DNA from 3 places in the Peribacillus sp. NPDC097284 genome. Region 1 is predicted to be linked to each of the others. Evidence: predicted binding sites of a transcription regulator. Region 1 holds the regulator's gene; each other region holds the start of a gene.

The links. The regulator LexA, encoded in region 1, represses DNA repair genes until DNA is damaged. The targets are predictions, from matches to a motif close to CGAACATATGTTCG.
Region 2: the regulator LexA is predicted to act here: its motif matches at 7,251-7,264, upstream of uvrB (excinuclease ABC subunit UvrB).
Region 3: the regulator LexA is predicted to act here: its motif matches at 3,241-3,254, upstream of addB (helicase-exonuclease AddAB subunit AddB).

What each region holds. Positions count from the first base shown of each region.
Region 1 covers NZ_JBIWCZ010000010.1:81,892-92,707, reverse strand. The annotation lists gene tkt (transketolase) at 1-492, opposite strand, end outside; gene ACIQXU_RS16600 (DUF896 domain-containing protein) at 725-958, opposite strand; gene ACIQXU_RS16595 (YneB family resolvase-like protein) at 1,023-1,679, opposite strand; gene yneA (cell division suppressor protein YneA) at 1,692-2,003, opposite strand; gene lexA (transcriptional repressor LexA) at 2,163-2,786, shown strand; gene ACIQXU_RS16580 (hypothetical protein) at 3,052-3,339, shown strand; gene ACIQXU_RS16575 (GlsB/YeaQ/YmgE family stress response membrane protein) at 3,511-3,747, opposite strand; gene ACIQXU_RS16570 (peptide MFS transporter) at 4,617-6,113, shown strand; gene ACIQXU_RS16565 (VanZ family protein) at 6,206-6,814, opposite strand; gene ACIQXU_RS16560 (YqhV family protein) at 7,184-7,459, shown strand; gene ACIQXU_RS16555 (N-acetylmuramoyl-L-alanine amidase) at 7,686-8,315, opposite strand; gene ACIQXU_RS16550 (CotD family spore coat protein) at 8,632-8,898, opposite strand; gene ACIQXU_RS16545 (PH domain-containing protein) at 9,269-9,646, shown strand; gene ACIQXU_RS16540 (hypothetical protein) at 9,958-10,404, opposite strand; gene ACIQXU_RS16535 (GNAT family N-acetyltransferase) at 10,780-10,816, opposite strand, start outside.
Region 2 covers NZ_JBIWCZ010000012.1:37,345-48,160, reverse strand. The annotation lists gene hprK (HPr(Ser) kinase/phosphatase) at 1-12, opposite strand, end outside; gene ACIQXU_RS17410 (N-acetylmuramoyl-L-alanine amidase) at 198-875, shown strand; gene ACIQXU_RS17405 (DUF4097 family beta strand repeat-containing protein) at 921-2,021, opposite strand; gene uvrA (excinuclease ABC subunit UvrA) at 2,249-5,128, opposite strand; gene uvrB (excinuclease ABC subunit UvrB) at 5,135-7,120, opposite strand; gene ACIQXU_RS17390 (DUF2198 family protein) at 7,340-7,570, opposite strand; gene ACIQXU_RS17385 (catalase) at 7,719-9,296, opposite strand; gene ACIQXU_RS17380 (N-acetylmuramoyl-L-alanine amidase family protein) at 9,644-10,816, shown strand, end outside.
Region 3 covers NZ_JBIWCZ010000014.1:54,285-65,100, forward strand. The annotation lists gene addB (helicase-exonuclease AddAB subunit AddB) at 1-3,109, opposite strand, end outside; partial or broken gene lepB (signal peptidase I) at 3,300-3,446, opposite strand; gene ACIQXU_RS18330 (SDR family oxidoreductase) at 3,668-3,952, opposite strand; gene ACIQXU_RS18335 (SDR family NAD(P)-dependent oxidoreductase) at 4,010-4,192, opposite strand; gene ACIQXU_RS18340 (NAD(P)/FAD-dependent oxidoreductase) at 4,287-5,279, opposite strand; gene ACIQXU_RS18345 (VOC family protein) at 5,688-6,071, opposite strand; gene ACIQXU_RS18350 (hypothetical protein) at 6,106-6,309, opposite strand; gene ACIQXU_RS18355 (dioxygenase family protein) at 6,489-6,779, opposite strand; gene ACIQXU_RS18360 (dioxygenase family protein) at 6,754-7,005, opposite strand; gene ACIQXU_RS18365 (ferredoxin) at 7,158-7,412, opposite strand; gene ACIQXU_RS18370 (amidase) at 7,409-8,860, opposite strand; gene ACIQXU_RS18375 (Rieske 2Fe-2S domain-containing protein) at 9,176-10,459, opposite strand; gene ACIQXU_RS18380 (dipeptidase) at 10,805-10,816, opposite strand, start outside.

The DNA.
Region 1 (10,816 bases):
AACGCCTTCCATTAAGTCTCCATCCCCACAAATACTATATGTATAATGATCAACCACATTATAAGAATCACGATTGTAGCTTTCAGCCAAGTGACGTTCTGCCATTGCCATACCTACAGCCATTGCAATCCCTTGGCCAAGTGGTCCAGTAGTGGCATCTACACCAGCAGTATGTCCGTATTCAGGATGCCCAGGAGTTTTACTTCCCCATTGACGGAAACCCTTTAAGTCATCCATTGTCAAGCCGTAACCTGATAAATGCAGGAGACTGTATAATAGCATGGAACCATGTCCTGCCGATAAAACAAAACGGTCTCTATTAAACCAATCAGGATTTTTCGGGTTATGATTCATATAATCAGTCCACAGCTTATATGCCATGGGAGCTGCACCCATAGGCATGCCTGGATGACCTGAATTAGCCTTTTCAATTGCATCGATCGATAATGTACGAATTGTATTAATAGAAAGTGCATCTAATTTATCTAACATGTGTAAAACATCCCTTCCTGTAGTGTACCTCTTTATATTATATTGACTAACTTAATATCACAACTAAAATAACCATTTCTTGCACAGCTAATTCAATTTTCTACTAATTAAGGATTTACCAAGGTTAGGTTAAACCAAAAAAAGAGAATACATACATCGATGCATTCTCTTTTTTCACTTTACATTCCTCATGAGTAATCCTAATGATGGGGCCATCATCAGTCCTTATTGGTTAATGTAAACCTTTTTTTTCTTTAATATTTTTTATTTTTTGAGGCGTGACATCATTACCTTCTGGATCGATAACTTTAACATTTTCTAGCGTATCAGCCATTGAACGTCTAAATGTCTCCAAATACTCACTTCGTAAGGAAGTTTGCTCTTTCGCCTCTTCTACAGTTAAGCCCTCTCCCTTAGCTTTTTTAGAAAGTTCATTGATACGAGCCATTTTTTCTTTTGATAGCATAATTTTTCTCCTTTATATATACGGATATTGACATGGTATTAAAAAAAAAGTGAAATTACAAGTTCTATGATTGATTCTCCGGTGTACCTTGCTGGTATTCCAAGAATCTGCGGTGTACCGTTGCTTTTGACACTTCATAGCCAAAGCCTCTCAGTGTTGCCGCAATCTCCGCAAAAGTTAATCCATTCGAACGCAGTTTCACAATTTCTTCTATGGGTACTTCTTTACGATCCCTACCAGTGGAGTTTCTTTGGTTCTTCAGGTTTTTCTGGGGCCGGTAGCCATTTTCAACGGCCCTAAGCATACCACGTTTAATTTTCAGGTTATGTAGTTTACGTTGATATTCTTCTACAATACCAACAATTTGGATAACCATGGCATCAGAGTCCGATAACTCTAACTCACCATCATGAGAAAGTGTGAAAATCTTCACTCCTTCTTTAAGTACAACATGAAACAAGGCAATTTTAGCATTTCCTCTTCCCAACCTAGTTTCATCTTGAATCAAGAGAACATCCGCTTCTTTTGTCTTAAAAAGATCAAGCATGTCAAATATCCCGTCACGGTTCAGTTCGTAACCACTTGCCTGCTCTCTTATTATTGAAACGACTTCCATGTCATTATGTTCTGCTAACTTCACTAATTCCTCTTCCTGCCTAGCTAGCGAGGTTTCCTGTGTTTCTTTTTCTGTACTTACCCGACAATAGATGACTGCTTTCATATGAACCTACCTTTACTGCTTACTAGCCAAACTTTGGACTACTTTTTCACTTTCAACTGGTATGACAATGATTTGACCTGCCTTAATAGTATCCGCCCTTACACCGTTATACTCTTCTATCCAACCAATGAATTCTTTTTTTGTCAATTCGGTTTGACCATATTCTTCTGAAATCTCCCATATAGTATCACCTTCGTTAATTTCAATCGAAAGGAAATCCCTATTTTGATTACTATCTAATGTGAAAGAGAATAAAATAGACAAGATAAATACAAATCCTGCTAATAGAATCGTATAAATATTTTTTTTGCAAAATGTCTTCATTAATATCCCTCCATAGCGAATGTACGTTCGTTTTTAGTTGATGATTGAATTATAATACGAACGTTTGTTTCAGTCAACAACCAAATTCGAACTTATGTTTGTATAGCATGTAGAGCCATGCTATAATATAGCAAAGAATTATAGAGAAGAGGTGCGTATATGACTAAACTATCAAAACGGCAGCAGGATATTCTTGATTTCATAAAAGATGAAGTTCGTCAAAAAGGTTATCCACCTTCCGTTAGAGAGATTGGCGAAGCTGTAGGACTTGCATCAAGTTCGACTGTACATGGACATTTATCTCGTTTGGAAAGCAAAGGCTTAATCAGACGCGACCCGACTAAACCAAGGGCCATTGAGATTTTAAATATAGAAGAATCTAATAACATTCCAAAAACAAACGTAGTTAACGTACCACTTCTCGGAAAAGTAACCGCAGGTATGCCGATAACTGCCATCGAGAACATAGAGGAATACTTCCCTCTTCCTGAAAGTATGGTTCCACATGATGATCATGTGTTCATGCTTGAAATTATGGGTGAAAGTATGATTGAAGCAGGAATTCATGATGGAGATTATGTCATTGTAAAACAACAAAGCAATGCCAATAACGGAGATATCGTCGTGGCCATGACGGAAGATGATGAAGCCACCGTTAAACGATTCTTTAAGGAACCGGATTACATACGGCTTCAGCCAGAAAACTCCAATATGGAACCTATCATTCTAAGAGATGTAACCATTCTTGGAAGAGTGATCGGGCTATATAGGCAAATTCATTAAAAGCGCGCAAATTGCGCTTTTTTTTATTGTTTTAAGTCTATGTATTTCATCCCATGTATATGACAGAAAGAATACTATAATATTTTAATAGAGATGTTAGTCGATTAGATTAAGCCACTTAACTTACATGTTATGATGAATCTAAATATAATTGTAATATCAAAAGAGCTTTGATCAATAAACCGAGTCAAATAAACAAGGTATAATTCTTTTATATCCGGTGAAATTAGTTCAATAGACATTTCTTTTTGAAAGTGGTGTTACTATGGATTTTCCGACGATACATACGAATTTTTGGGATGCTGTAATTGCCATTCCAACTATCATGATTTTGACCCAAATTATAAAGTTTCTCTTTCCTATCCCCCGAAGTTACGTACCCACTATTGCTTTATGTCTTGGTTTAATCCTTTCTATATTCATAAGCCATCGGCATCACTTGACTACAGGGATTTTTATGGGATGGTTTTACGGATACGCCAGTATCGGTAATTACGCCGCACTTAAAACAGCTTTAGTTTCTTTTAGGAACTCTGATAATCATTCGGATTGATTAAACACTGATGGATCCTTCGATCGAAAACCTTTATTTTATTACGCAAAAAAACTGTCCAGTATTGTTGAACAGCATTTACAAGCAATAATGGACACATATAGATCAGCTTTCTCTAAACCATCTACACGTGATTCTGGCAAATTCATTCAATCTTGTACCCTCTGCTTTCTACCTCCATCTTGTATTTCTCATGATAATGGATACAATAAACACAACAATTATGGCACCCAGTAACGCAGGCACAATGTAAAACCCTTCTGTCTCAGGTCCGATTGGCCCTAATATTGCAGTACCAAGCCATGCTCCAACAAATCCAGCAATGATATTTCCAATAATTCCACCCGGCATATCCCTTCCTAAAATCAGACTTCCCAGCCATCCAATTATTCCACCAACAATTAACATCCAAATTAGCTCCAAAAATAACCACCTCCTTTCTCTAAAATTTATGAAATTTTTTTATTAATAGAACAGACTTGTGACTTATGAAAATCACTTTAAGCTCTACATTCCATGAATATATCGGCAGTTTATATACTTCTACCTATGTAGGTACTATAAAAGGGGCTGTCTAAAAAGTTCTTATTCCGTGAGCTTCGCAAAAATAAAGAGGCAGAAATGTTGTTAAATCAACGTTTCTGCCTTTTACCATTTATTCAATTTCAGTGTAACTACCCCTTTTGGGACAGCCCCTTAGTGTTTTTGATCTTCCGTTTTCCCTACCACAAAAAAACCATCCGGTAGGAATGATTGAAAATTATTATTTGGTTATAATAATAAATGCCGCCAGACAACTGCAATTGTCTGGCGGCACCACATGGTAAAAAAGAAAACAATTAAATTGCTTTCTATACCAGAATAAGTATTTTAGCTTCTTTTGTCGATATGACAATATTCCTATTTTCAATATTTCACACTATTTCCTACTATATTTTTTAAAATTTCAACCTTATTCATCATCATTTTTCCTACACATTCATTTAAAATCAGATTTCCATAGTTAGTTGAATGGTCTTACAATTCGAAATTCTAATTTACCGCTTTATGGATTTATATCAGACTAAATAGTACTTTTTCATTTCAAAGTGGATTTAATCGAATTTTAGACTCCTAATATATACCTTATTACCTATTTATGCTATTTCAATAGTCCTGTATTTCACAAAAAAAGGATATAAACACACCTTATTAAGAACTATTGTTAAAATACACTAAATATTCTTTACAACTGCTCTAAGAAAAGTTATTATACTATAATAAAAGGAGGAGAATGTATGTCATCATCAATAAATAAACAGAAAATTTTGGATAGCATTCCTCAAAAAGGTTTTTTCGGAAACCCTAAAGGACTATTCACTCTTTTCTTCACGGAGTTTTGGGAGCGCTTCTCCTATTATGGTATGAAGGCCATTCTTGTATACTATATGTATTATGAGGTATCTAAAGGTGGATTAGGTCTTGATGAAAAAACATCTCTAGCCATTGTATCCATCTATGGATCGTTAGTATATATGTCCGGAATTATTGGTGGCTGGTTAGCCGATAGGATTTTCGGAACATCGAAAGCCGTTTTTTACGGCGGTATATTGATTATGCTTGGTCATATTGCACTTGCCATACCGGGCAGCATTTCCATGTTCTTCGTTTCCATGATACTAATTGTTATAGGTACAGGTCTTTTAAAACCAAATGTATCCAGTATTGTTGGGGAGCTATATGCAGAAGACGATAACCGTCGAGATTCTGGTTTCAGCATATTCTACATGGGAATAAACACGGGTGCATTCATTGCTCCGCTTATTGTCGGAACAGTTGGAATGAAGTACAATTTCCACCTTGGATTCGGTATTGCAGCCGTTGGTATGTTTATTGGATTAATCGTCTTCATGGCTACAAAGAAAAAAAATCTGGGACTTGCAGGAATAACCCCTGTCAATCCTTTGGCTCCGAATGAAAAGAAATCTGTTTACACCAAGATTGGGCTAGCTATTTTAATTATTGCCATCATTTGTGCAATCGCTATCTCAAATGGTCTCTTAACACTTAATAGCTTTATCGGCCTTGTTGGTATCCTTGGAATTCTAATTCCTACTATGTATTTTATTGTGATGTACCGTAGTCCGAAAACAACATCTGTTGAGCGTTCACGTTTACTAGCCTATATCCCTTTATTTATAGCAGCGGTCATGTTTTGGGCCATTCAAGAACAAGGCTCAACTATTTTAGCAAATTATGCTGATAAACGGACACAGTTAGAATTTGCAGGTTTTCACATTTCACCAGCATGGTTCCAATCTTTAAATCCATTGTTCATCATTACTTTAGCACCTTTATTCGCATGGTTATGGGTTAAATTAGGGAAACGTCAGCCAACTATACCCCAAAAGTTTTCAATTGGCCTATTCTTTGCTGGTTTATCATTCCTAGTAATTTTGGTTCCCTCTTATTTTGGAGGAGCCGGTTCATTAGTTAGCCCATTATGGCTTGTACTTAGTTATTTCCTTGTAGTAATTGGAGAGCTTTGCTTGTCACCCGTTGGTATGTCAGCAACCACTAAACTTGCTCCATCTGCGTTCTCAGCACAAATGATGAGTTTATGGTTCTTAGCCAATGCAGCAGCACAAGCATTAAATGCTCAAATTGTAAGATTTTACTCTGCGGACACGGAAATGGTCTATTTCGGGGCTATCGGAATCACTTCATTGATTTTAGGATTTATCCTATTGGCAATATCACCAAAGATTCAAGGCTTTATGAAAGGCTTACGTTAACAAATGTAAAGCCAGCTTCTCCTATCATGGACAAGCTGGCTTTTTTTGATTTTCGTCAACACTGTATGTTACTGAACCCTACCGGATTTTCATTATGTACTCCGCTTTGCGGGGATAATATCTATCACTTTCACGAACCAACGATACAAGAAATATCCCAAATATACCCCAATAAGGTTCAAAATAAGATCATCCATATCCAAACTTCCTCTTTGAAAAACATACTGGCATATTTCTATGATTGATATTGAGAAAAAGGGAATAAAAAATTTTGGAATACCGGTCATCTTTTTTCCCTTTCTGGATAGCAGGTACAATCCAAATGGAATGAATAATCCTACATTTGCACTTAGATTATAAAAAGAAACAAGCCAATTCGAATCACCAGTTAAATAAGGGCTGATTGTAGAAAACGGGATAATATTATACGAATATTCCTGTCCTTCAGGTCGGAAGAAAAGTAAAACTAGCAAAGAGAAACTATAACCACTTATCGCTACCTGCCAATACAATCGGGGTAGTTTTATTGTTTCCCCCCTGACCAATAAGACGATCATCAACACAGAGACTACAATACAAACCCATACAACCATGATCACCCATGGGTTCAAATAGAATAAGAGTTGAAGAAGAATAGGTAGACCACCAAAGAATAACCCCTGTGAGAACAGGAGAGTAAGCAATAGCGTTTTATAAGTCATATGGGGCCCTCCTTCAAACGAATACCATTACATCCTAGGCTATTGAGGACATACCGTCAATATGAAAGATATAGCGCTTGGTACAACACTCATAAGATTTCCTACTTTTTCTCTCCGTTGACATACTCCTTAACACGTAATTTCTGACCGACTTTTATTATATATATATATATATATTGGTATCTATCGGCTATCGTACTGTTTAGCCAAGAAAGATACCGTGTCACCTGACTTCCACCTGACCCCCTTCATAAAGTCCATAACGATGGTATTTTCAAATGGAACGACCACCGGGATAGGATAAAGTTGTCCTATTTTTTAAAATAGATTCATAAGATAAACGTGCACAAAAGTTCGGAGGGGAAAATCATGTTTATAGCTTTTGAAAAAGCCGTTCTTATAATGGGTTTACTTCGTTTGCTTTCGGGAAGTATAGAAATATTCGCAGCTATACTCATGTTAAGACTTAATGATATCGAAAAAGCGTTGGTTGTGAATAGTTCCCTCGCACTCGTTGGACCTATAATACTTATTAGTACAACAGCTGTTGGTTTATTCGGGATGACCGAAAAGCTTTCCCTCTTTAAAGTTTCATGCATCTTTATAGGAGTGACCATTATATTTATTGGAATAAAAAGCGAATAATAAGCATAAAACAACCATTCTCAATAAATGGGATTGCCCATGATAAAACATTTCGGCACCTTTTTGATTTCACCAACGATATTTTCAGATTATCTACATATATGACAGCCATTTCTACAATTCACTTAATCAACTTCTTTAATCTCAATAAGAGAAGGGATTAGATATGGTGTGTAGTGTGGTATCTCGAAGTACTTGATATTGTTTCATTCACCATCCAGAGCTATCATTTCACTCGCAGTTTTTGACCGATTTCAAGGTAATTGGGTTTAACCTTAGGGTTCAGAGCTAAAAGTTTAGACACACTTGTTCCATATTTTATGGCAATGCTATAAAGAGTATCACCCTTTACAATCGTGTGAGTGTTACTTGGTACCTCCTCTTTCCTTTTCAAATTGAATGATTTAACGATTCCATTGACATGTCCTTGAGCTAAATTTTCAATAAAAGCACTCTTTTTCAACTTAGAGGCATCAGAAACATTATCGATGAAGCCATTTTCAGTCAATAAAGCAGGCATAGTGGATTCCCGAAGCATATGTAAATTTCCCGTTCTTTGCCCACGATCTTTCAAATCCACAAGTTTCAGAATTTCAGCGTGGATATTATCCTGGTACTTTTTAGTAACCTGATTAGTGGATGTATAAATATAATCTTCATATCCTTGTCCACCACCGGCATTAATATGGACGGACAAAAAGAAATCAGCTTCCCAAGCATTTGCTTCGTTTGTCCGTGCCGATAAGGACGGATACGTATCTCCTGTACGACTCATCTTTGTCGATACATTCTTATACCGTGCAAGAAACTCCCTGATTTTTTTAGCAATTTTTAATGTAAGATCTTTTTCTTTCAATCCATTTCCTATAGTGCCTGAATCTTCCCCCCATGACCTGGATCAATATATATTTTCACCATAATTATCACCTCCTATTAATTCTATGTATGTCCCCTATAAATGCTTGTACATATGTCATTTGATTACCCTCAAAGCAGTGATACACGACTAAAGAACTTGCATAATACAGGGATGGCCCTTATTAGAATGACAGTACAGCATATATTCTTTTAAATTCAAATGATTATTACATAAAAGTATGTTCTACTCTTTGAAACTGACTACTTCTTAAAAAGAAAAGGCACTCATGTCTGATGAGTGCCCTACATGTTAATTATCTATTCCAAAACGGTCTGCAACGATTAGAGTTATTAACATTGCTTCCGCAGTCTAAATTTTCTTCCACTGTTTCATATACTTCCCGTTCCCTTACAGGATAATAATGTTCATTTCTAACAATGGTTCTATTTACATTGATAACTTCAGTAGGGTGTATATGCTTCACTACCCGTCGATTCACTCTGGTATTAACAACCGTTTCAGTTGGGCTAGTAATCACTTCTTCCCTTTGTTCACGGCACTTCCTACAATTACAACTCATTATAAAATCCCACCTTTAATTAGTTTTAGTACTTACAGTGTAGCTTATGAAGTAAGGTGGTAACTTGTACTAAACGAATACACTAATTTTTATATTGGTCAGGATAATATAAATGAAACCACTGAATGAGTCATTACTAGTCAAAAATAGATCATTTGTATTTATAATCAAAGTAATACAAGAATAAAGGAAGTTATACGGTTCCCCTCAACAACACTGCCAATTAAAGATAAAATGACCAAAATTGCCCGCTTACAATACTAATTCAATAGTGCTACTATTTATTTAGGTTTTTTTACCTATTTTAAATATAAGTCAAAAATTAAACACGGATTTTTAGAGTAAAACCAAGTTTTAAGGAGGAAATAGCATGGGATTCTTAGATGGATTAATCGGTAATGCTTCAACGATAAGTAAAGATGAAGCAATAAAAGAACTAGAACAGATTCTAGCGAATGGTGAGGATGTAGATGCTGCGTTTAAATTAATAAGAGATTTGATTGTATTTACAGACAAACGCCTTATATTAGTGGATAAGCAAGGAATTACTGGCAAAAAGGTAGAATACCATTCCATACCTTTTAAAAGCATTTCCCATTTCAGCGTAGAAACTGCTGGACACTTTGATTTAGACGCAGAATTAAAAATATGGATTTCAGGTGCACAAACACCAGCTGTATCGAAACAATTCAAAAAAGATAAAAGTATTTATGATATTCAAAAATTATTAGCTGCAGTCTGTGGGTAATTCAACGAATATTGATTAGCATAGTTGAAAGAACAAAGGCTTGTTTTGGGGACTCTTATATGGAAGAAAGTAATATTTAATATCAGTGAAATTAACACCAGCTTTCAGATGATAACCAATAGAAAATTGCCGAACTGTATACAATCCTGGTCTCTCGGGCTTTATGCTTGTTCACCCTTTGCACCTCCCGTTAAAAAAACGGTTTTTTCGGATATAATATGTAATTTATTCATTAAGATGTATACAATAAGTAATATATGCACGTAAATCATTACTTATTGTATAGCATCTAGAACAAATTGCTTACATATCTATTCAGGTTTAATTTCAATTGTAAATGAGCCTTCTTCTTTAAGTATCTTCATATAGCGATTATCATCTTGATCCTCTTCGTACCAAGGTACATAAATATTTTTTAGGGGCTTTTCATCTGTATCTAATAGTTGGATATACATAATGTCATGGTAATTAAATAATCGCCCTAGAATATTAGGTCTGTCTTCCACCTTATTACTTGTAGGATTATTAATATATGCACCAAGAAGATCATCATTATCCGTTGGGGAGTATTCAAGTTCTGTTTGGTGCGTATATGAAATTTCTAAATCTATACGGCTGCTATGATAAGAATTTTCTAAGGCATGATCATCCTTTAAAGGTGTTAGTTCAGCATATGTTAGACCTAAAACACGCTCTGTTGGAATGACAATTGATTCACAATTCTCAAAAACCACTTCTATGTACTTAGCATTATCCATTTGAGCTCACTTCCTTTTTATTATCTATATAGGTAATTATAACAATAAAGGTAAAGTAAAATGTGATTTATTCATACAATCCCTTTCATCCTAAACTTACTTGACCTTTTTAATTCATGATGACACTTAATTTTAACTTTACTTTATAAGAAGTCGTGTGAAACATACTTAGAAAGTATCAAAGTTAATATAAATAAAATAAAGCCCGTCAGATAAAGTAGAAGTTCAGTTGTGCCATTAAAGCGCCCTTTTATGGAATAACCAAACAGCTTCTTATAGCTTATTTAGTCTAATAAAAGTTCCATAAAATACTGAAAAGAAAACAATAAAAGGAGGTAGGTTATTTTAATAAATCATCGACCATGAGTCTCCAAATCATAAGAAATAATCAGGATCTCCATATTTCTTTTTC
Region 2 (10,816 bases), on a different contig from region 1:
GACTTTTGCCATATATCTTTCCTCCTTTTTTGGAGCGATGTTTATTTTTAGCGATACTTTTTCATTTTAGCATTATTCTGTAAATAACCAAACCACGCATGATCAATTTATTCTTTTTTCCTATCCGGAAGCTACTTTACCCCTTTCCCATTTGATTATAATGAAGAATACAGGATTTCGAAAGGAAGGGATAACACATGAAAATCGTACTTGATGCCGGCCATGGTTATACGACCCCCGGCAAGCGATCTCCCGATGGCATGAAGGAATATGAGTTCAATCGCGAGACGGCTGCCTTCATCAAACACTATCTAGAAAAAACAAAAGGCATCACGGTCCATTACGCCCACGAAGATGAAAGGGACGTCCCTCTTGGCGAACGAATCCGGAAGTCCCATGCCCTCGGAGCTGACCTATACCTCTCCATCCATGCGAATGCCGCTGGATCAGGGAAACGGCATGAGGCAAACGGGATTGAAACTTATGTTCATACCTCTAAACCGAAGGAATCGCTCTCCCTCGCCGAAAAGGTCCAACATGATTTGGTAAAAGCCACACAATTGAAGAACAGAGGAGTGAAGACGGCAAACTTCCAGGTTCTTCGTGAAACAAAATGCCCTGCCCTTTTAATCGAATGTGGGTTCATGACCAATCAACAGGAGGCCGCCCTTTTAAGAACGGAAGCCTTTCGGAAAACATGCGGGGAGTCCATCGCCAAAAGCGTCCTTGCCCATTATAAGCTTAAAAACGTGAGCTCCTCCACCATTCTGTATAAAGTCCAAATCGGAGCCTTCACGGATAAGAAAAAAGCTGAAACCCTTGTCAAAAAGTTGGCCAAAGATGGTTATGATGCCTTCATTACCAAGCAAACATAAACAAAGCCCGTCAGTCTAACTGGCGGGCTTACACTTTTTTTACTTTTAAGAAACCGTGATGGCTGCCGTTTTCGTGTCGGCGAACACATGGAGGACCGAATCATCAAAACTAGTCGTTTTAAACTTAAGCACTTTTTGAACCACATCACTTTTTTCTTCGACGATGGTCATTCCCTCTAAGCTTACGTTAAAACTTCCTAAGTTAGACTTCAACTCTCCTTCAATCGCCTTTCCTGGAGGCAAAATCAGCTGGACCTTCCCAGTAATCGATTTGGCATGGATTGCTTCACAATCCTGCGCTTGATTCTTGCAGACGATTTCCCCGTTAAAGGACTGAACATCCATTTTCTTGAAGTGCCCATCGGCATTAATTGCCCCATTTAATGTTTCTGCCTCGAGCTCATCATAATTCGTATCTGAAATGGTGATGGTTCCGTTACCCGTTTCAAGTTCGCACGTTTCACCTTTCCCTTGTTGGATATGGATGACACCATTTGCTGTTTTGGCCTTAAGTTTCTCTGCCGTCAGGGATTCTGTAGTGATTGCACCGTTAAACAGCCTAACCTGAATGTCTTCATAGGCCTTGCTCGGGATATACAACACCGTATCGACCTTCATCGTCTTTTCACGGACCTTGAACTTCATTTTCCCAGCGTCGATTGCGAAGTGAACTTCCTCTAGGAAGGTCTCCCTCGCCTTTTCTATATCTTCCACCCGATACACTTTAGCAAGACATTCCACTCGTACATCCTGCTGGTCCCATGTTGCGATTTTCACTTTCCCATTTGCGATATCGATATCGATTTCATCCAGGTACTCATAATCATGTTGAAAAATATGACTGACCTCGACGGATTTCCCAAAGTTAAAATCCAAATCCGTTTCTTTAATCTTTTTATATGCACTTTCAACGAAGCCTAAGATTTTTTCCTTAGAGGATTGTACATTCTTCTTGAAGGTATCCTGGGCACTGTCGTCACTTTTCTGATTGACAACAACCGTGGATAGCTCATTTTGCAACTTCTGCTCTTTTGCATCACTTTCCAAACTAGCCTTTTCTAATTCCTCCAACAGATTCAATGCTTCTACTGCTGTCAGCTTTCCTTCTTGTACCATCTCTAATATTCTCTGTTTTTCCGCTTGCATAGACATCCCCACTTTCTTAGAGTACCTTACACATACATACGCCCAGACAGGTAAAAAGTTTCATAATTATCCCAATTCCATTTATCGACAAAGAGTGGCGACAATTTCTGAAAAGGGAAAGAACACATTTCCCCGGAAATAATGGAGTTCAATCGATTTTAATCAACTGATTAATTAAAAGAAACCTGCCATATTTCTACAAAAAGCAAGCCGAAATTGGCTTGCTCTTAAACATGTTCATGCTCTTGTTCCTTTTCTTCGATCCATTTTTCCATCCGGATTTTATCACGGGTCAACACAGGCTTTAAATATTTCCCTGTATAAGATTCAGGCACTTCACAAATATCCTCTGGTGTTCCGTAGGTTACGATGGTCCCGCCTTTATCTCCGCCTTCAGGACCCAAATCAATGATATGGTCCGATGCCTTGATGACATCAAGATTATGCTCGATAACGAGAACGGTATCCCCATTGTCCACAAGTCGCTGTAAGACTTCAAGCAACCTGGCGATATCATGGACGTGCAGACCGGTAGTCGGTTCATCCAAGATATAAAATGAACGGCCAGTTGAGCGGCGATGCAATTCGGAAGCGAGCTTCACCCGCTGGGCTTCACCGCCTGACAGTGTGGTTGCCGGTTGCCCAAGCTTGATATACCCTAGCCCCACATCAAATAGCGTTTGTATTTTCCGTTTGATTTTCGGGATATTTTCGAAGAAGCTGACACCTTCCTCGACAGTCATATCAAGGATATCAGAAATGTTTTTCCCTTTATATTTCACTTCCAGTGTTTCACGGTTATACCTTTTTCCATGGCAGACTTCACATGGAACATAGACATCAGGAAGGAAATGCATTTCGATCCTAATGATTCCGTCACCTCGGCAGGCTTCACAACGGCCGCCCTTCACATTAAAGCTGAAACGTCCTTTTTTATACCCACGGATTTTCGCTTCATTCGTTGATGCAAAAACGTCACGAATATCATCGAACACGCCTGTATAGGTGGCCGGGTTAGAACGAGGTGTCCTGCCAATTGGCGATTGATCAATATCAATCACTTTATCTAAATGTTCAATCCCTTTAATTTCACGGTATTCCCCAGGTCTAGCCTTGGCACGGTTCAGTTTTTGCGCTAGAGACTTATGAAGGATTTCATTCACTAACGTACTTTTACCAGAACCGGAAACCCCAGTGACCGATGTAAACACCCCAAGTGGGAATTTAACATTGACGTTTTTCAGGTTATTTTGCTTAGCCCCTTTGATTTCAATGAACCGTCCGTCGTTTTTTCGGCGTTCTAACGGAAGAGGGATGAACTTCTTTCCGGAAAGGTATTGGCCCGTTAATGATTGGGGATGATTCATGACTTCTTCCGGGGTGCCGGCAGCTACGATTTCTCCACCATGTTCACCTGCTCCCGGGCCCACATCAATCAGATAATCTGCCGCAAGCATCGTATCTTCATCATGCTCGACCACGATGAGCGTATTGCCGATTTCACGCATGTTTTTTAGCGTGTCAATCAATCGGTCATTATCACGCTGATGCAGACCGATGGAAGGTTCATCTAAAATATACAGCACCCCCGTCAGACGTGAACCTATCTGGGTAGCCAACCGGATACGCTGAGCTTCCCCACCCGATAATGTTCCTGCTGCCCGGCTTAACGTCAAATAATCCAACCCGACGTTATCAAGGAAACCAAGGCGTTCGCGGATTTCCCGTAAGATCAACTTCGCAATCGCGGCTTCTTTTTCGGTCAACTCCAGGTTATCGAAAAACTGCAAGGAGTCTGAAACCGATAAAGCCGTTGTTTCGCTTATATGGACACCTTGAATGAGGACAGCGAGGCTTTCTTTTTTCAATCGATGCCCCTTACATGTGGGACACGGATTCTCCGACATGTATTTCTGCATTTGCTCCCGTATATAATCGGAGTTCGTATCCTTAAAACGCCGTTCGATATTTCGTAAAACCCCTTCAAACGGAATATGGCCTTCCTGCACTCTTCCAAAATCATTTTTATAGCGGAAATAGATCTTATCCTTACCAGATCCCAGTAAAATTTTCTCCAGTTTCTCTTCCGGAAGGTCTTTGACCGGGATATCCATATCGATGTCATAATGAGTCGCTACAGCTTCAAGGAGCTGCGGGTAATATTGAGAACTCGTCGGCTCCCATGGCGCTATGGCATGCTGGCGAAGACTTAACTCTTTATTCGGGATGACCAGATCACGGTCCACTTCAAGCCTTGCACCCAAACCATCACAATCCGGACAGGCCCCGAATGGACTATTAAAAGAAAACATCCTCGGTTCTAACTCCCCAACAGAAAAACCACAGATTGGGCAAGCATGATCCTCACTGAAGAGTAATTCTTCTTCGCCCATCACATCTATAATGACCTTGCCATCCCCAAGCTTCAAAGCGCTTTCCAAGGAATCTGCAAGTCTTGCCCTGATTCCTTCTTTGATGACGATCCGGTCAATGATGACTTCTATTGAATGCTTTTTATTCTTTTCAAGGGTGATATCATCACTGAGGTCATACATCTCCCCATCAATCCGCACACGGACATACCCTTGTTTCTTCACTTCTTCCAGCACTTTCACATGTGTTCCTTTTCTTCCTGAAACGAGTGGTGCCAATACTTGAAGCTTTGTCCGTTCCGGATAGTCAAGTATACGGTCAACCATTTGTTCAATCGTCTGGGAACTGATTTCGATATGATGGATCGGACAAGTCGGCCGGCCGACCCTCGCATATAGCAATCTTAAATAATCATAAATTTCCGTTACGGTTCCCACAGTGGAACGAGGGTTCTTGCTCGTCGTTTTCTGATCGATCGATATCGCAGGAGATAACCCTTCAATCATATCCACGTCTGGTTTATCCACCTGCCCTAAGAATTGGCGGGCATAAGCCGAGAGTGATTCGACATAACGTCTTTGTCCTTCCGCATATATCGTATCAAAAGCCAAGGACGACTTCCCGGAACCGGATAATCCCGTTAGCACCACAAGCTTATCCCTCGGTATCGTGACGTCGATATTCTTGAGGTTGTTGGTCCTTGCACCCTTAATCACAATTTTATCCATTGCCATGTTTCGTCACCCTTCCGCTTTTAACTCTAATATTAAATCACGCAGTTCGGCAGCCCGTTCGAAATCCAGTGCCTTTGCCGCTTCTTTCATTTCTTTTTCCATGCTTGCCACCACTTTTTCGCGCTCTTTTTTCGGAAGCTTAGACAGTTTGATAGCCGGATCTTCCTGATACGCTTCCCCATCTTCAGCAACTTGCGTAGCCCGGATGGAATCCCTGATATCCTTTTGGATGGTCTGTGGTGTGATTCCATGCTTTTTGTTGAATTTTTCCTGGATTTCCCGTCGGCGCGTCGTTTCACTGATGGCCAGTTCCATCGAATTCGTTATCCGGTCAGCATACATGATGACGTGCCCGTTTGCATTCCTGGCGGCACGGCCCATCGTTTGGATGAGTGAACGTTCCGAGCGGAGGAATCCTTCTTTATCAGCATCGAGAATGGTCACCAAGGACACTTCGGGGATATCCAGACCTTCCCGCAAAAGATTGATCCCGACAAGGACATCATATTTCCCCATCCTCAATTCCCGGATGATTTCAATTCTTTCCAACGTCTTTATCTCAGAATGAAGGTACTGAACCTTGATTCCTATATCCTTCAGGTAATCCGTTAAATCCTCGGACATCTTTTTCGTCAATGTCGTAATTAAAACCCGTTCATCCCGTTTAGCCCGTTCCTGGATTTCACCTATCAGGTCATCAATCTGCCCTTCAATCGGTCGCACTTCAATGGTAGGATCAAGCAATCCAGTAGGTCGGATAATTTGCTCGACCATTTCCGGCGTATGTTCCAATTCATATGGTCCTGGAGTTGCCGAAACGAATATGGATTGATGGACTTTCTTTTCAAACTCCTCGAATCTGAGTGGCCGGTTATCTTTCGCAGAGGGTAGGCGGAATCCATGGTCCACCAATACCTGCTTCCGAGCCTGATCGCCATTGAACATGCCGCGGATCTGTGAAAGGGTTACATGTGACTCGTCGACAATCAATAGGAAGTCTTCCGGAAAATAGTCAATCAAGGTGTAAGGTGTGGCTCCTGCGGGGCGTAGGGTTAAATGACGGGAATAGTTCTCGATACCCGAACAGAAACCCATCTCCCTCATCATTTCCAAATCGTAACGGGTCCGTTGCTCCAATCGCTGTGCTTCAAGAAGCTTTTCATCTTCACGAAGTTCTACCAATCGTTCTTCAAGTTCCGTTTCAATATTTTGAATGGCCACATTCAGTTTCTCTTCACGTGTGACGAAATGGGATGCCGGAAAGATGGCGATATGTTCCCGTTCACCAGTGATCTCGCCGGTCAGGGCATCGACTTCCCGAATCCGGTCAATCTCGTCCCCGAAAAACTCGACCCGAACGCAGTGTTCATCTTTTGAGGCCGGGAAGATTTCTACTACGTCTCCGCGGACCCTGAACGTTCCACGTTGAAAGGCAATATCATTTCTCTCATATTGAATATCTACAAGTTTATGGAGCAGTGCATTTCTGTCTATCTCCATACCAGTACGCAGCGATACCACCATCTCCCTGTATTCTTCCGGGGAACCTAACCCATAAATACAGGATACACTGGCAATGATGATGACATCTTCCCGTTCGAACAAAGAAGATGTAGCCGAGTGGCGGAGTTTATCGATTTCATCATTGATACTGGCATCTTTCTCTATGAAAGTATCAGTGGAAGGCACATAGGCTTCTGGCTGATAGTAATCGTAATAGCTGACAAAGTACTCAACCGCATTATTGGGGAAAAACTCTTTGAACTCACTGTAAAGCTGCCCTGCCAACGTTTTGTTATGGGCAATGACAAGGGTAGGCTTATTGATTTGTTGGATGACATTGGAGACAGTGAATGTTTTCCCTGTCCCTGTCGCTCCAAGCAGCGTCTGCATACTCTTTCCTTCTTTTATGCCAGCAACAAGCTTTTCTATCGCCGCTGGCTGATCTCCCTGTGGAGAATATTTTGAGACTAACTCAAACGTTTCCTTCACCAAGCATGGCCTCCTACTGAATTAGTTTTATATGAAAAAAGGGATATGATTTATTCCTTCTATTTATTCCGTTTAAAGAACTATATATACACATTCTACCACAATATCCCCAAAACAAACCACCGAAAAGCGAACAAACATTCTGTTTCGCATTTTATAACCTAGCAGGTCAAAGAGTCCTTTTCATAGAAATCGAGACAAAAAAAGCACCTCTATAAATTAGGCGCTCTTGGCTGTTCGTTTCATCATTCTTTTTGATAACCAGAAACCCACCGTCAGTGATAGTGCATCAATGATTATTAATAAGTTCGTATGTGTATAACCTTTATATGCGGAAGCGGCGATCAATGCAACCGTTAGTATAAGACCTACAATATAGTTATAGGTGACCCTTGAAAATAGCATGACTAGAAGACCGGGTAATAGAAGGGCTGAAAGAAATTTAATCATTTTTTCATCTCCTTTGTAAGAGAAAAATAGAGTAGTTACAGTTTAAATGATTCCTTGGTTTTTTGCCAATCTATTTCCTGCAAAACGAACAAGCGGTATACAAAAGGGAAACCCCCTTCAAGGAAGGGAGTTCACTTTTTGCATCCTATTAATATGGATCGGCGTCATGACCTTTTTCGACCGCTTCCTCTGGATTGTCCGTACCACCCATTGGTTTGGAAGACTCGGTATGTTGGGAAGCTGCCGCTAATCCTTCTTTCAAACGACGGCCATAATCTTTATCGGCCTCTTCTGCAAGGGCAATCATCTTCTCTTGAATGCGTGGATCGGCAGGTGCGAGTGCATCCACTAGGTTGGAGATCAATTCGTCCCTTTCCCAATCCTCGAATTCACGATACGTTTCACCTGCTTGTTTCGTGTTGCTTTGGCGATCTATCGTTTCACGGACCAGTTTGCCCTCTACAAAAGGGGTATACTCTTTACCCGTCTGCTCAGCCTCTTTCAATCCTCCTACAGTCGATGGTTCGTAGTTGATATGAGGACTTTGGTTTCCTCTACCCACTTCATACTGCATTTGGCCGCCCGTTTGATTGGTCGCCGTCCGTTTTTTTGGTGCATTGATCGGCAGTTGCAGATAATTTGCCCCTACGCGATGACGTTGTGTATCCGAATACGAGAATGTGCGGCCTTGGAGCATCTTATCATCCGAGAAATCCAACCCGTCTACAAGGACTCCCGTTCCAAAAGCAACCTGCTCGACTTCAGTGAAATAATCTTCCGGGTTCTTATTCAAAACCATCGTGCCGACATGTAGCCATGGGAATTGGTCCTTTGGCCAAATCTTCGTATCATCCAATGGATCGAAATCCAGTTCAGGATGGGCATCATCACTCATGATCTGTACATTTAGATCCCATTCTGGGTAATCCCCACTTTCGATTGCTTCATATAAATCCTGTGTAGCATGATTGAAATTCGTCGACTGAATCTCATTCGCTTCTTTCTGCGTCAAGTTTTTAATCCCTTGCTTTGGTTCCCAATGGTACTTGACCAGGACTGCTTCCCCCTCTTGATTCACCCACTTATACGTATTGACCCCGGAACCTTGCATCATGCGGTAGCTAGCCGGAATGCCCCAAGGCGAAAATAAGAAGGTGATCATATGGAAGGTTTCCGGAGAACTTGAGCAGAAATCGAAAATCCTTCTGCCATCCTGAATGTTTGTAACAGGGTCGGGTTTGAAGGCATGGATCAAATCGGGAAATTTCATGGCGTCGCGGATAAAGAATATTTTGAGGTTGTTCCCTACTAAATCCCAGTTTCCATCTTCCGTATAAAACTTAACGGCAAATCCACGAGGGTCACGTAATGTTTCAGGGGAGGTTCCCCCATGAATGACCGAAGAAAACCTGACGAAGACCTGTGTTTTTTTACCCGCTTCTTGAAAGACCTTTGCTCTCGTATATTTAGAAACCGGCTCGTCTCCCGCCTTGCCTGTCGGAACAAAATATCCATGTGCACCTGCACCTCGTGCATGTACCACCCGCTCCGGAATCCGCTCTCTATCGAAGTGACTCATTTTTTCCAGGAAGTCGTAGTTCTCTAATGTACTTGGTCCCCTGTTTCCAACAGTCCGGATGCTTTGATTATTCGTTATGGGGTGCCCTTGTCGGTTGGTCAAGGTTTCTTCCGATTCATTATTCGTCTCTTTTGGTTGATCAGACACTAAATTTCCTCCTTTGTAAATATCATCCATCACTCCAACTAACATCCCCAATTCCTCAAACTTCACTCACATTAATTCAAAATTCTTCAATTAATGTAAATTACGTTCTAATTACCTACAAAAAGTTCCAAAAAACACCTACTAATTGATGTGAGTATATTGTACTATTATTAATGAATCTCCTTCACACTATCGCCAATGCTACCGATAAAAATCATGGAGATTACTCCAATGAAGGCATCTCCGCAGTATATGTGCACTTATATTCACTTACCAAGTCTGACCCAACCTCTGGATGAACCATAACCATTCGATTATTTCAGCATAATTTAAAGGAGCGAGCTTTAATGAAAAGAAGAATAATCACCTTATTTGCAGCAACCTTGGTTTTTTTGACGATTTTCTCGTATCCATACGCCACCGATCAAGTTCAGGCCGCTTCCAAAACGGCCAAAGTTACAGCTAGTTCCCTCCATATAAGAGAACAGCCTAAGACAACGGCAAAATCTCTGGGCCTAATTAAAAAAGGAAAAGAAGTGACCATCTCTTCACAAAAATCCGGATGGTCGAAAATCAAGTATGGAAAACTAACGGGCTGGGTGTCCACCACGTATTTGGACGAGTTAGGTTATGTGACAGCTTCCTCGTTAGTATTAAGAAAATCAAATAATACAAGCAGCAAGTCTCTCGCAACCTTACCTAAAGGAACCGCCGTAGAAATTAAATCGACCAAAGGCAATTGGCTACAAATCTATGTATCTTCCAAAAAGAAAACCGGTTGGGTTTCTAAAACATACATATCTAGTTCCAAGCCTACAGCCACCGCTAAACCGGCAGCTGTCAGCACAACCAAGTACTATGTTACAGCCAGTTCATTGTATGTCCGTAAGTCTGCCAATACCACGTCAAAGAAGCTGGCGACGATCAATAAGGGCGCTGCCGTTACCTATATTAAAAAATCGGGGAACTGGGCAAACGTGAAGACGGCATCCGGCGTGACCGGATGGGCTTCCTTAACCTATCTATCTAAGAAAAAACCTACTGCATCTCCTTCAGCCGTTAAGGAAACGACTTACTATGTAACAGCTGCCGAGCTATATGTAAGGAAATCGGGTAACTCAAAAGCTGACAAAGTCACCACTCTAAAAAAAGGGGAGGCTGTCACGCTTTATGAAGAGAAAGACAAATGGGGAAGAATCAAAACGGCTTCCGGGAAAACAGGTTGGGCTTCCCTTACCTATCTAGCAAAAACCAAGCCGAAAGAAACAAAACCAGTAACAACCACACCACCTAAAGTAGAAGCACCTAAAAAAGAAGAACCGGTCAAAACCAAGCCAACCAAATACTATGTCATTTCCGACTCGTTGAACATTCGCAATGGACCTTCGGCAACGAATAAAATACTAGGGGCCGTCGATAGAAGTGATAGTGTCATAGTGACGGAAACACAAGGAGATTGGGGCAAGGTCGAAACACAATCCGGTTTGGTAGGATGGGCCTCCCTCACGTATCTATCGAAG
Region 3 (10,816 bases), on a different contig from region 1:
TCATTTTAAAACTCTTATAAATTTCTTCATCGATTTTATCCAAGCTAAGCATGCCTTTTGATTTCACGACCGGATTATGAACATGGAAATAAAGGACACCGGCTGGAATCGCCTCTTTACCGATAAGCGATTGGGATTGTGAAACGACAATATCGAGATAGGTCAGCATTTGCAGGGCAAGCCCATAGTAGACTTCACTCATGTTCAATTCCTTTTCACTCGATTTATAATCAAGGATACGCAAATAGACGCCACCCTCATCCTCATCGGCCTTATCAACACGGTCTATCCGACCAATCAATTCCATTTTCGTCCCATTTTTCAAAGTGAACGAAAGTGGGGGCAGTTCTCCATTTTTTCCGAAGCCCAGTTCCAAACCGATTGGGGCAAACCCACTAACCTTGGCATGTTCACTCAAGACAATCGAAGCCCGGCCAATCACATGCTCCAGCTTTCTGCGCAAGTAATGATGGCGGTTCGTACTTAGCAGGATTTGATTCTGGAGCTTTGGTGCAAGCTGTTCCACCGCTTTCCTAGCCAACTCCAAACATTGCTCCTTGGTCAAAGAAGACCACGGGATATCATGCTCATTTAAATAATCCGAAATCATTTTTAACGCCCCATGGAACATCTCACCGATATCCGGTGCGTCCAAACGGAAAACCTGTCGTTCCCTTAGTTTCAAGCCATGTGCGGCATAATGGGAAAACGGGCAGCTATTGAACATTTCCATTCTCGATACACTAGTCAGAATGGTTTCGCCATATAATTGCTTACTCGTTTCCTCTGATAGTTTCATGGTTTTATTTTGGTAAAAAAGACTCGATAGCACCTTAGTGGCTGTCGGTCCAACCGTCTCGTCCTCCATGATGGAATTATAGACATCCCACCAAAGCGGATGGATTGGGTAGTTCCGTTTTTTCAACTGTAATTGCGCAGCCAGATAAGACAGGGCCACTTCTGAGTTCGCTGCATATTTCACCTGTTCCCCGGCAGGCAGATCAGATGGATCGTTCATATAAAAAGCCTCGTTCACATGCGGCAATACATCCCTCACTCGTTTTAAATAAGAGGACGGGAGAAGGGATTTTCCCTCTTCATCAGCGAGTGGATAAGATAAATAAAGGGATTCCGAAGGTGTAGTGAAGGCTTTATAGGCCGTGAATTCCTCATCCAAAAGACGAACTTTTGAACTTGGAGCAACATCAAGCCCGCTCGCCAAAAGCATGTCGCGGTCACTATCGGAAAACACTCCATCAGAAACGGCTTTTCCTGGTAAGACCCCTTCATTCAGGCCAATGACGAAAGCCGTCTTCACGTCATCCAATCGGGACAGGTCCAGATTAGCGACAAGGACTTGATCGATTGCCTGTGGCACTAAGGAAAATTCCAATGATTCCAGACCTGCTTCTATAATGATTGCAAACTGTTTCATCGAGATTTCCTCTTCACTTAACAGTTCCACGAATTGATCAAGCAAATCAACAACCGCATTCCACGATTGTTCATGTTCCCTGGCTGACACCAGATCGCCATCCTCTTCTGCTTCAAGCTTCATCTTTTCCAATTTTTCCGGTACATGCAATTCTTCCAAATACAAATAAAGGGCCTCGCATAATTCTCTTCCATTCGCCGACTTCTTCACCCGTTTTGATAGCTTAATGATGGGCTCTGTAAATAGGTGTTTCAAATCATTGAGCTCTTGCTCCAGTTGCATTTCCTTACTCGTCTGGGGACGGTCCTCAAGCTCCAATCCACGGAATCGACGGTAGGTCCAACGATCTTTTGTGGTCCATCCAGCCCCTTTGATTCCCCTGGCAAGCACGTAGTTCTCAAGCTTGTCTACTTGTTCGCGCATTCTGTCATGACTTTGTTGCAGGGGAAATAGAAGTTCGGTCTTAATGGCACGAAAGACCGGTTCATAACGCCAGAACCCATTGATGATCTCAAGTGTCGACCGGATCAGCTCAATCAATGGATGATTGAGCATCGTCCGCTTGGAATCCACGAAAAGCGGAATTTGATAGTCACGGAAGACCGTCTGGAGGATATCTTCGTAGGCATCCCCATTTCGCATTAGAATCGCAATATCGCGAAAACGGCACTGACCTTGTCTGACAAGCGTCAAAATGTTCCGAGCCACCCCTTCAATCTCCGCTCTGCGGTTAACGGCCTGAGCAATCGTTACACCAGATGGCTGATCGTACTTCTGTGCGGGACGAAGCGCAAAATATGTTTCAAGGTGTTTCAGCCCAGGATTTCGATTGAACTTCGCCGTGCTGTTCAGAACGTGGTCCTCTTCGATAAAGACCCCCGTTCTTTGTCCCGCTTGATAAAGCTGGTTATAGAGATTTCCCGTTTGCCTGAACAAATGCAGATCATCCGGCGCAAATTGCCTATAAGGCTGGTCGAGCGTCAATGCGATGGTCACACTCTTACATAGCTTCATCATTTCTTCCACGATCATTAATTCCTGTGGCGTCAGACTGTAAAAACCATCTATATAGATATCTGCATTTTTTATATACGAAGACTCTGCCATTTTTTCTATCAGTAAAGTGAAATAATCCTCTGAATCTAAATATTTTCCGATCATTTCATCCTCAAATGACTGATAAATGAGCTCAAGATCAGATAATTTATCTTGTACTCCACCACCACCCGGTGACTTTTCGTCCAAATACCTCCGAATATCACCCGGCTGGATGCAGTACTGCTTGAATTCGGCAAGCATCTGCTCCATCTGGGAGACGAATCCTTGCTTGTCCGCTGATCGGCGGAACATTTTCAATTCATCTTTTTTATCCTCCATGATTTTCCGTATCAACATATTAACGCCGACACTGTCCAAATGGATTCGGCTCATGCCACCTGTCTCCTGGAGAACTCGCCATGCAAGCCGGCTAAAACTGAATACTTGCGTCCGAATCATTCCTTCGAGTCCCGGCGTCTTAATTAATTTATATTCTGATAAAAATGTCATCTGATCAGGAACCAGATAGATGATCGGATTCCCTTCAGGATTCTCCATTAGCCCGTTGCGGATTTCATCCAATACCTTCGATGTTTTACCTGTGCCCGACCTTCCAATTAAAAACCGGAGTGACATCTGTTTCCCCCCCTTTTTATTTCAATATCTCTAGACCTATCATACCAGAAATACTGTCTATTTTTTGACACGATTCTTCTTCCAATTATGACTCTTTTCCCTATAGTTTACCGCTTTCTAACGACGAACACCAACCATACGTTCGTATTCCGTTCAAAAAAAAAGCCCTTCCTATAGAGGGCTCCCACAGTCATTCACCTATAAAATCCACATTAAAATCTTGTATTGGCCAATATCTTACATCGACTTTGCCTACTACCTTATCCATTGAAATATAACCTAGGTGCCTGCTATCTTCACTTTCGAGTCGATTATCACCCATAACGAAAAGCTTGCCATCACTCCGCATTAAAGATGCTTTTAAAAATAGACCTGATCAGAATATAGTCATATTCTGATCAGGTCTATTTAATAGCAAGTATCGGTAGATAACGGAAGCTCATTCAACTAGTACAAGTATCAATTACTTCGTTAGAAGACGTTTAATCCTTTTTTATATTACCCATTTGAGAGAATACTGACCCAAAGTGCATAGATGGGGCTGCTAAATAGATAATATTAACCTACTTGAACCGTTGGGCGAATTATCATTTCATTAATAGCTACATCAGATGGTTGCTCAATTGCAAAGGCGATTGCAAGAGCAATGCTGTCAGCATCAATAGCTATTTTATAAAATTCATCTAGGCCTGATTTTGATTCTTGATCAGTAGTAGTTTCTAACAATTCGCTGTTTACAGCCCCTGGAGATACATTTGTAACGCGGATATTCGTGCCACTCATCGCTTCTTCTTGACGCAAAACTGAAGAAAGATTAATAATATGACCGGATTTACGTTCCATCATCGAAGGAAGGGAAAGCAGCGATGGAATACAAAACACCTTTTAAATTAACATCAATCATCTTATCCCATTCATCATTTTTTTCATAAATAGAAAAGCTTGGGGCATTAACCCAGCATTATTGACTAATGCATCAATTTTCCCAAGTTTTTCAAGAGCATACACAGCCAACTCTTCCTTTTGTTCAATTGAAGTTACATCTGCCACTTTATAAATAGCTTGTACACCATTATTTTGAATCTCTTCGTTTAATTTCTTTAGACGGTCTTCACGACGAGCTGCGTATCTAGCTCTTAGATTTTCTCAATATCACCTTGTGTTAAGATATCTATCTTTAGATAAACAAAGAAGTACTATGCAGCGGTTGTAGTTTCGATTTAGGATCAATATAAGCTTTGGCATTATTAACTGCAGTTGGACCTTCACCAAAACCAGATGCAATTAATTTAACTTTTCCCTCATAGGTGCAAATATCTCCAGCTGCATAAATGCCTGGTATATTTGTTTCTTGCTTAGAATTAACTACAATTGCATTTTTCTCTATATTTAAACCCCATTTTTTAATTGGACCTAGAGAAGAGACAAATCCGTAATTTACTATTAAATCATCAATATCCACTACTTCTGTTTGTAGTATTTTCGAGTGTTCTAAAACGATTTGAGAAATCCGTTTAGTACCTATTAGTCTAGAGGGGATATAAGGTGTTTTTACTTCGATTGAAGAATTCATCAATTGTTCCACACTATGTTCATGAGCGCGAAATCTATCTCTTCGATGTATTAAGGTTACTTTTTTTGCAATAGGTTCTAACATCAGAGCCCAATCAACAGCTGAATCACCACCACCTAAAATCGCTACTTTTCTGCCCTTAAATTTGTTCATGTCATCCACATAATAATGTAAATTACTACTTTCAAAGCTTACCGAATCTCCTAGATCCAATTTACGAGGCTGAAAAGCTCCATTTCCAGCTGTAATTATAATTGACTTAGAATAATGAACATCTCGGTTTGTTGTGATTTTAAAAGTACCATCTATTTGCTTATCAATCATTTCAACTGCTTCTTCTAGGCAAACTGTTGGTTCAAATACTTTCATTTGCTCTATTAAATTTTCAACCAACTCCTGGGCTCTTACTCCAGGGAAACCAGCAATATCATAAATGAATTTTTCAGGATAAAGGGCCGACAGCTGACCCCCAAGTTGAGGGAGATTCTCCAAGATTTTCACTTTAGCCTGCCTCATCCCACCATAAAATGCTGTAAACAATCCAACTGGACCACCACCAATGATGGTGAAATCGTATAACTTGTTTTCTTCTATCATTAAAACCACCCTTGTTTAACCTTATTAAACTTTATTTGTAAATATATTGGGAACAATATACTTTTCTAGATAATTTGTTTATGTTTTTCTATTAGTAGATTCCGCTTACATGTTATTAGGTCTTGAAACTACTTTTTAATCTACTTTAATAGATTAGGTGGGATACATCCCTTAATCCCTGTATAATTGGCTACTTTTGATGCAATCTAAGGAGGTTTGAGAAATATTCCCATTAATTAATTTGCTTATTATCGAACTTGTAAAACTATTTTGTTTAATGTTGAGTTATTAATTGTGTATTATTTCTAAACCTACACGAAAAAATTCAAGAGCACCCTGCATTGATTAAAATAGCGGATTTTAGAATAAAGACTTAAAGAAGAAAAAGGTTTGTCTCTTCTACTCAATTTATGCTCTCTCTACAAATTGGAGAAGTTCTCCATTAGGACCATGAAATAATATCATACGACCTCCCTCAAGAGTTGGTTTCGGCTCAGTAGATATAAATCTAATTCCTTTTTCACCATAATAATTAATAGCTTCAGCTAAATCATTTACTGTAAAAGCAAGATGGTTGACTAGTCCTACCTCGTTATATTTTTCAATAGGATATAGATCTCGAATTAATTCGATCTCTATTTGAGGTTGAGCCTCTAAATATAAAAAAGCCATCTCACGCTTTAATCCACTTCCTCTAAGTCGTACCGTAAATCCCAATATTTCCGTATAGAATTCGATTGATTTATCCATATCTGAAACGATGATAGCGATATGTTCTATTTTTTGAATCATATATTTTCCTCTTCTCTATAAAACTCCTTATTAATTAAACCCTCTCTTCCTCAACTTCGATTCCTTTTAGTGAAAGTGCATATTCTAGTGACTTTATCCCTATTTTTAATACTTGTGCCCCGTTATATAAGTATGGAACAATGAGATACTCAACTAGCTCTGGTAAAGTTGCTCCACCATCTATGGCCCCTTTTGTGTGGTAAACCATACTTCTCTCATACATTCTTGCTGCATTCATTCCTATTTCTTAACGATTGTAATCTAACTGTTTGTTAAGATGTGATGTATCTTGAAGTCTCAATTCAAAATCTAAATGAGCTGTATAATATGGTTTATTTAATTCTTATCTAACATAACTTTTGGGTTTTCTTGTTTTCAAGTTTTGTAATTAATGTCCCTCTTACACCCTGTGCTACGTCAATTATCCAAATATGAATCATCTTTAAAATAAATTTGTGTAACTAATTTATCTCCATTTTCAAGTTTTTTCAAAAGCAAGTGAAGATGTACTGGTCGATATGCATGATGGTCAATCCACTTTAAAAATTGCCCTGAAGATCCATCTGTTGGAATGGAATAATTCCCCGGAACTCTCGTTTGAACTTCAAGATTTCCATTTTCATCTGTATAGAAAACACATCGAATATTGAAATTAGGAATTCCTTCAGCAAAGTGAGAGTACTCACCGGTTGCATGAGCTCGCCACATTATCAATCTTTGTATTTACTAATGGGCTGCCATCTACATCTTTTACTGAACCACTAAAAAAGAGAACGTCTCCTGGTTCATCTTGTCTTTGTGAAATAACTCCTGGATTTCTAATCTCAGGTGTATTTTCAATATAATAAGGGCCTAAAATCGTTAGTTCTGTTCCTTTTACATTCTTATACATCTCTTGAAGAGCATGAATTTCAAAAAACACATCCATAAACAATGGAATTTCCCCTGACTTACCTAATTGATCCAGCCAATTGACTAATTCCTGGTAATCGTCACGACCAATTTCATATTCACTAATTAATTCTTTAAACTTGACGACTAATCCAATACTTTTTACATTCGTTATTCCTAATAAATATGAAATGTTTAAATGGCTTCTTCGTACTTTAAGGCATTTCCACTAAAAAGATCTTCAGCAATTTTTATCGATTCAGTTGGACATCCTTCATGTGCTTCTTCCAATGAATCAATTAAATCTTCTGGCACTTGGGCTGTGCCCTCATTTTCATCGAGAATAACATATGAAATCCCTTCATCATCATAATCAAATATTTCAGGCGCAACTGCTCCACAAGCACCGCATGCAATGCATGTTTCCCTATCCACAATCGTAAATTTCATCGTAATCGCCTCTCATCGTTCAAGAATTTTTCAACACTTGCATTCATATAAACCTGATTATTTTTCAATGCCTGAACCCATTGCACCGATTTTTCGTAACAATCACCAATTTGAAGTACCCTTTGATCGGAGAAAGGTTTTCCAATAAACTGAAGTCCAACTGGAAGATTTTCCGAAGTAAAACCACAAGCAACGGATAAGCATGGAAAGCCTAAAATATTCGCTAATGGAGTTTTACCAAGTGTAAACATATTGCTGATTGCCATTTCTGGAACCATCGTACCGATTTCAAACGGCGGCTGAACATTGGTTGGTCCAATTAATGCGTCAATCCCTTTCATTTGGTTGTTCGTTTCCCTGATAAACTGTTCTCTCCTGCGCTGAGCACGAAGGTACTCAGTGGCGGAAATATCAATTCCGAATTCAAAACGGTACTTTAAATCATCGCCGTACACATGTCCAAATTTTTTCAATAAAGGTTCGTGAAAAGATACAACTTCTGATTGAGCAATCGCCTTCAAGGCATTTAAGGCCTGATCAATTCCAGGTAAATCAATTGGCACAATTTCCGCTCCGATTGACTCTAATTGGCGGAAGGCTTGTTTTATCACACGTTCAACCCCATCATCGATACCGGAAAACATATATGGCTCATAGAACCCAAGCTTTACCCCTTTTAAGCTGGTTAATGACTCATCAAACGTTACAGGAGTATTCCTTTTTTCGAAAAAACGATCTTCCTGATCATATCCTTTCATTACTTCAAGCATAGTCGCCGCGTCCTTTACCGTTCTTGTCATCGGACCAACATGATCCAAAGACCAGCTGAACGGGAGACATCCGGTCCTGCTAACTAATCCATAGGTTGGTTTGAAACCGACCGTACCACACAGCGCTGCTGGAAGACGAATGGATCCGGCCGTATCGGTACCAACCGCTCCAAAAGCCATGCCTGTTGCGGTTGCAACTGCTGACCCGCCGCTTGAACCGCCTGGAATTCTTGTTACATTCCATGGGTTCCTTGTGCTTCCAAAATGGGGATTTTCCGTCGTCGCTCCCATAGCAAATTCATGTAAGTTTGCTTTTCCGATAATAATAGCACCGGCCTCTCTAAGCCTTTGAACAACAGCTGCATCTTCATCAGGTATCCAGCCTTCAAAAATTTTCGATCCGCTGGTCGTTTGAACACCCTTTGTTTGTAAAATATCCTTTACCGCAATCGGAATTCCGTGTAAGGGTCCCCTTACATGATTGTTCAGAATCTCTGCTTCCAGTTGCTTAGCCTGGGCTAGTGCTTCTTCTTCCATAACGGTAATAAAGGCATTCAATCTTGGTTCATGCTCATGAATCTGATTAAGGGTCATATGCGTTAATTCAACTGGTGACAGCTGTTTATTTTTAATAGCTTTGCATGCTGTTTCAATCGTTTCAAAAAGGAATTCATTCATGACTTGTTCCCTCATAATCTTCAAGATTAAAAGTATAGGCGGGTTCTAACGTGACTAATTCCATTTCCTCATCATCTAAAATGGTGCGCAAATATTCTTCTAATGTCATTCGATCCCTGCTTTCGCTATGAAATTCCGACTTTGTTGAAAGCGCTTTATAAAAATTTTGGTGAGGTTCATGCGGTGCGATTCACTTCCGAAAAGCGGTCTTTGGCTCGCGTAAAGAAGGTTCTCTCGAGCGAAATCGCCCCACTTTATATATATATCAATGTTGAACTTCATATAATCTATTAAAAAGAAATGCTATACCCTCTCTTATTTCGACTTTACTTCAGACTCCTTGGTTATATACTGAGTTTGTAAAGGAAATGCCTCTTGCCAGGATTTTTGATTGCTGTCATAAAGTCCGGCACTGTACAGATTTTTCAGCGAATCATTCACTAATGTAAATTTTCCTTTTCCGTCTTGGAACGCTTTTACTTGTTGTAACAATAAGCGGCGCATATGAATGATTGGCAAATCACTTGTTCCTAGATGCTCTTTGGAGCGGTCGACAATCGGCCCCATTGTTTCAGTTGCTGCATGATCCTGATTGGCGATTCCCCGAATTCCGGTGAAATTTCCTGTTTTTTGCAGCTCGCGATCTTGAGCATAATCATTTTCCAGACTAATTTGTTTCTTGAAATGTTCATCCAACTTTAGGCCGCGGCGGTCATTATTGGCCTGTACATCAATCGGGCGGTTATGGGAAAATTGGACATCCCAGGACCAAGTGCTGTAGTCATCCCGAGGGATGAATGCATGCCACATTCCATCCTCTCCTTCAAACCTTGGCGGGAATGTATAGAATGGAAAAATATAGTGAATCTCCATAAATGCATTATCTATTTCGTTTCCAATTCCTACTGCGACACAGCGTTTTCCATAATTCGTATCCTCTACATCCTGTTTGACCGGCGGATTCTTAACAAGCGGGTGGTTCGGATCAATCCCTAAATCTGTACTTAAAATTCCTTCTCCCACTTCTTGTTTCCCTAGTGCTTTATGAAGAAACGCAGCATGTACATAATCGAGGTCATTTTCCATAACTTGTGCATAGTTACATTCCTGCCAAACCCGTTCTGACATCATATTTTCATCCGGCAGTCCCATCCAATAAAACTCAGGAAATTCTGGCTGTTTTTTCTCCGGACCCATGTAGGTCCAAATAATCCCTTTGACTTCTTTAACCGGATAGTTTTTGATTTTGATCTTCTTTCTAAACTTAGGGTCCCCTTCTTCTGATGGTATCTCCGTACAGTCCCCGTTCGTATCAAATTTCCAACCGTGATACATACAGCGAATCCCGCACCCATCATTTATTCCATAATATAGAGAAGTACCACGGTGCGGACAAGCTTCCTCAATCAAGCCAATCTTACCGTCTGTATCACGAAAAGCGATCAAATCTTCACCAAGTAATTTTACTCGCTGCGGCTTACCATCACTTTTTAATTCATCCGATTTTAACGCCGGAATCCAATATAAGCGAAACAATTCACCCATTGGTGTCCCTGGTCCGATACGTGTTAATAAGTGATTATCTTGTTTTGTTAACATGGAATCTACCCCTCTTTTCTAATATTTTTTGGAAAATTTTAATTTATAGTTACATATTAATAAATGATAGGGAATCAAACAATTTAGTTTTAGGTCGAAAAATTTACCTTTTACAACCGAAAAGTACAGAGTTAATTTCCATAAGAGTTTAACAACCTTTAGATTCTGAATGAAATTATTGAATTCATTCATGTAAGGGACTAAGGTATTCATTTAACTTTCTTATATACAAAAAAAGAACATCTCTAATTAATAGAAATGTTCCTGTTTATCATCATTAATTTTTTCCATTCACAGTTTCCACACTAATAGCAAAACGCTAGATGGAAAAGTAAGAAATCTCGGTCATTGTAAAAT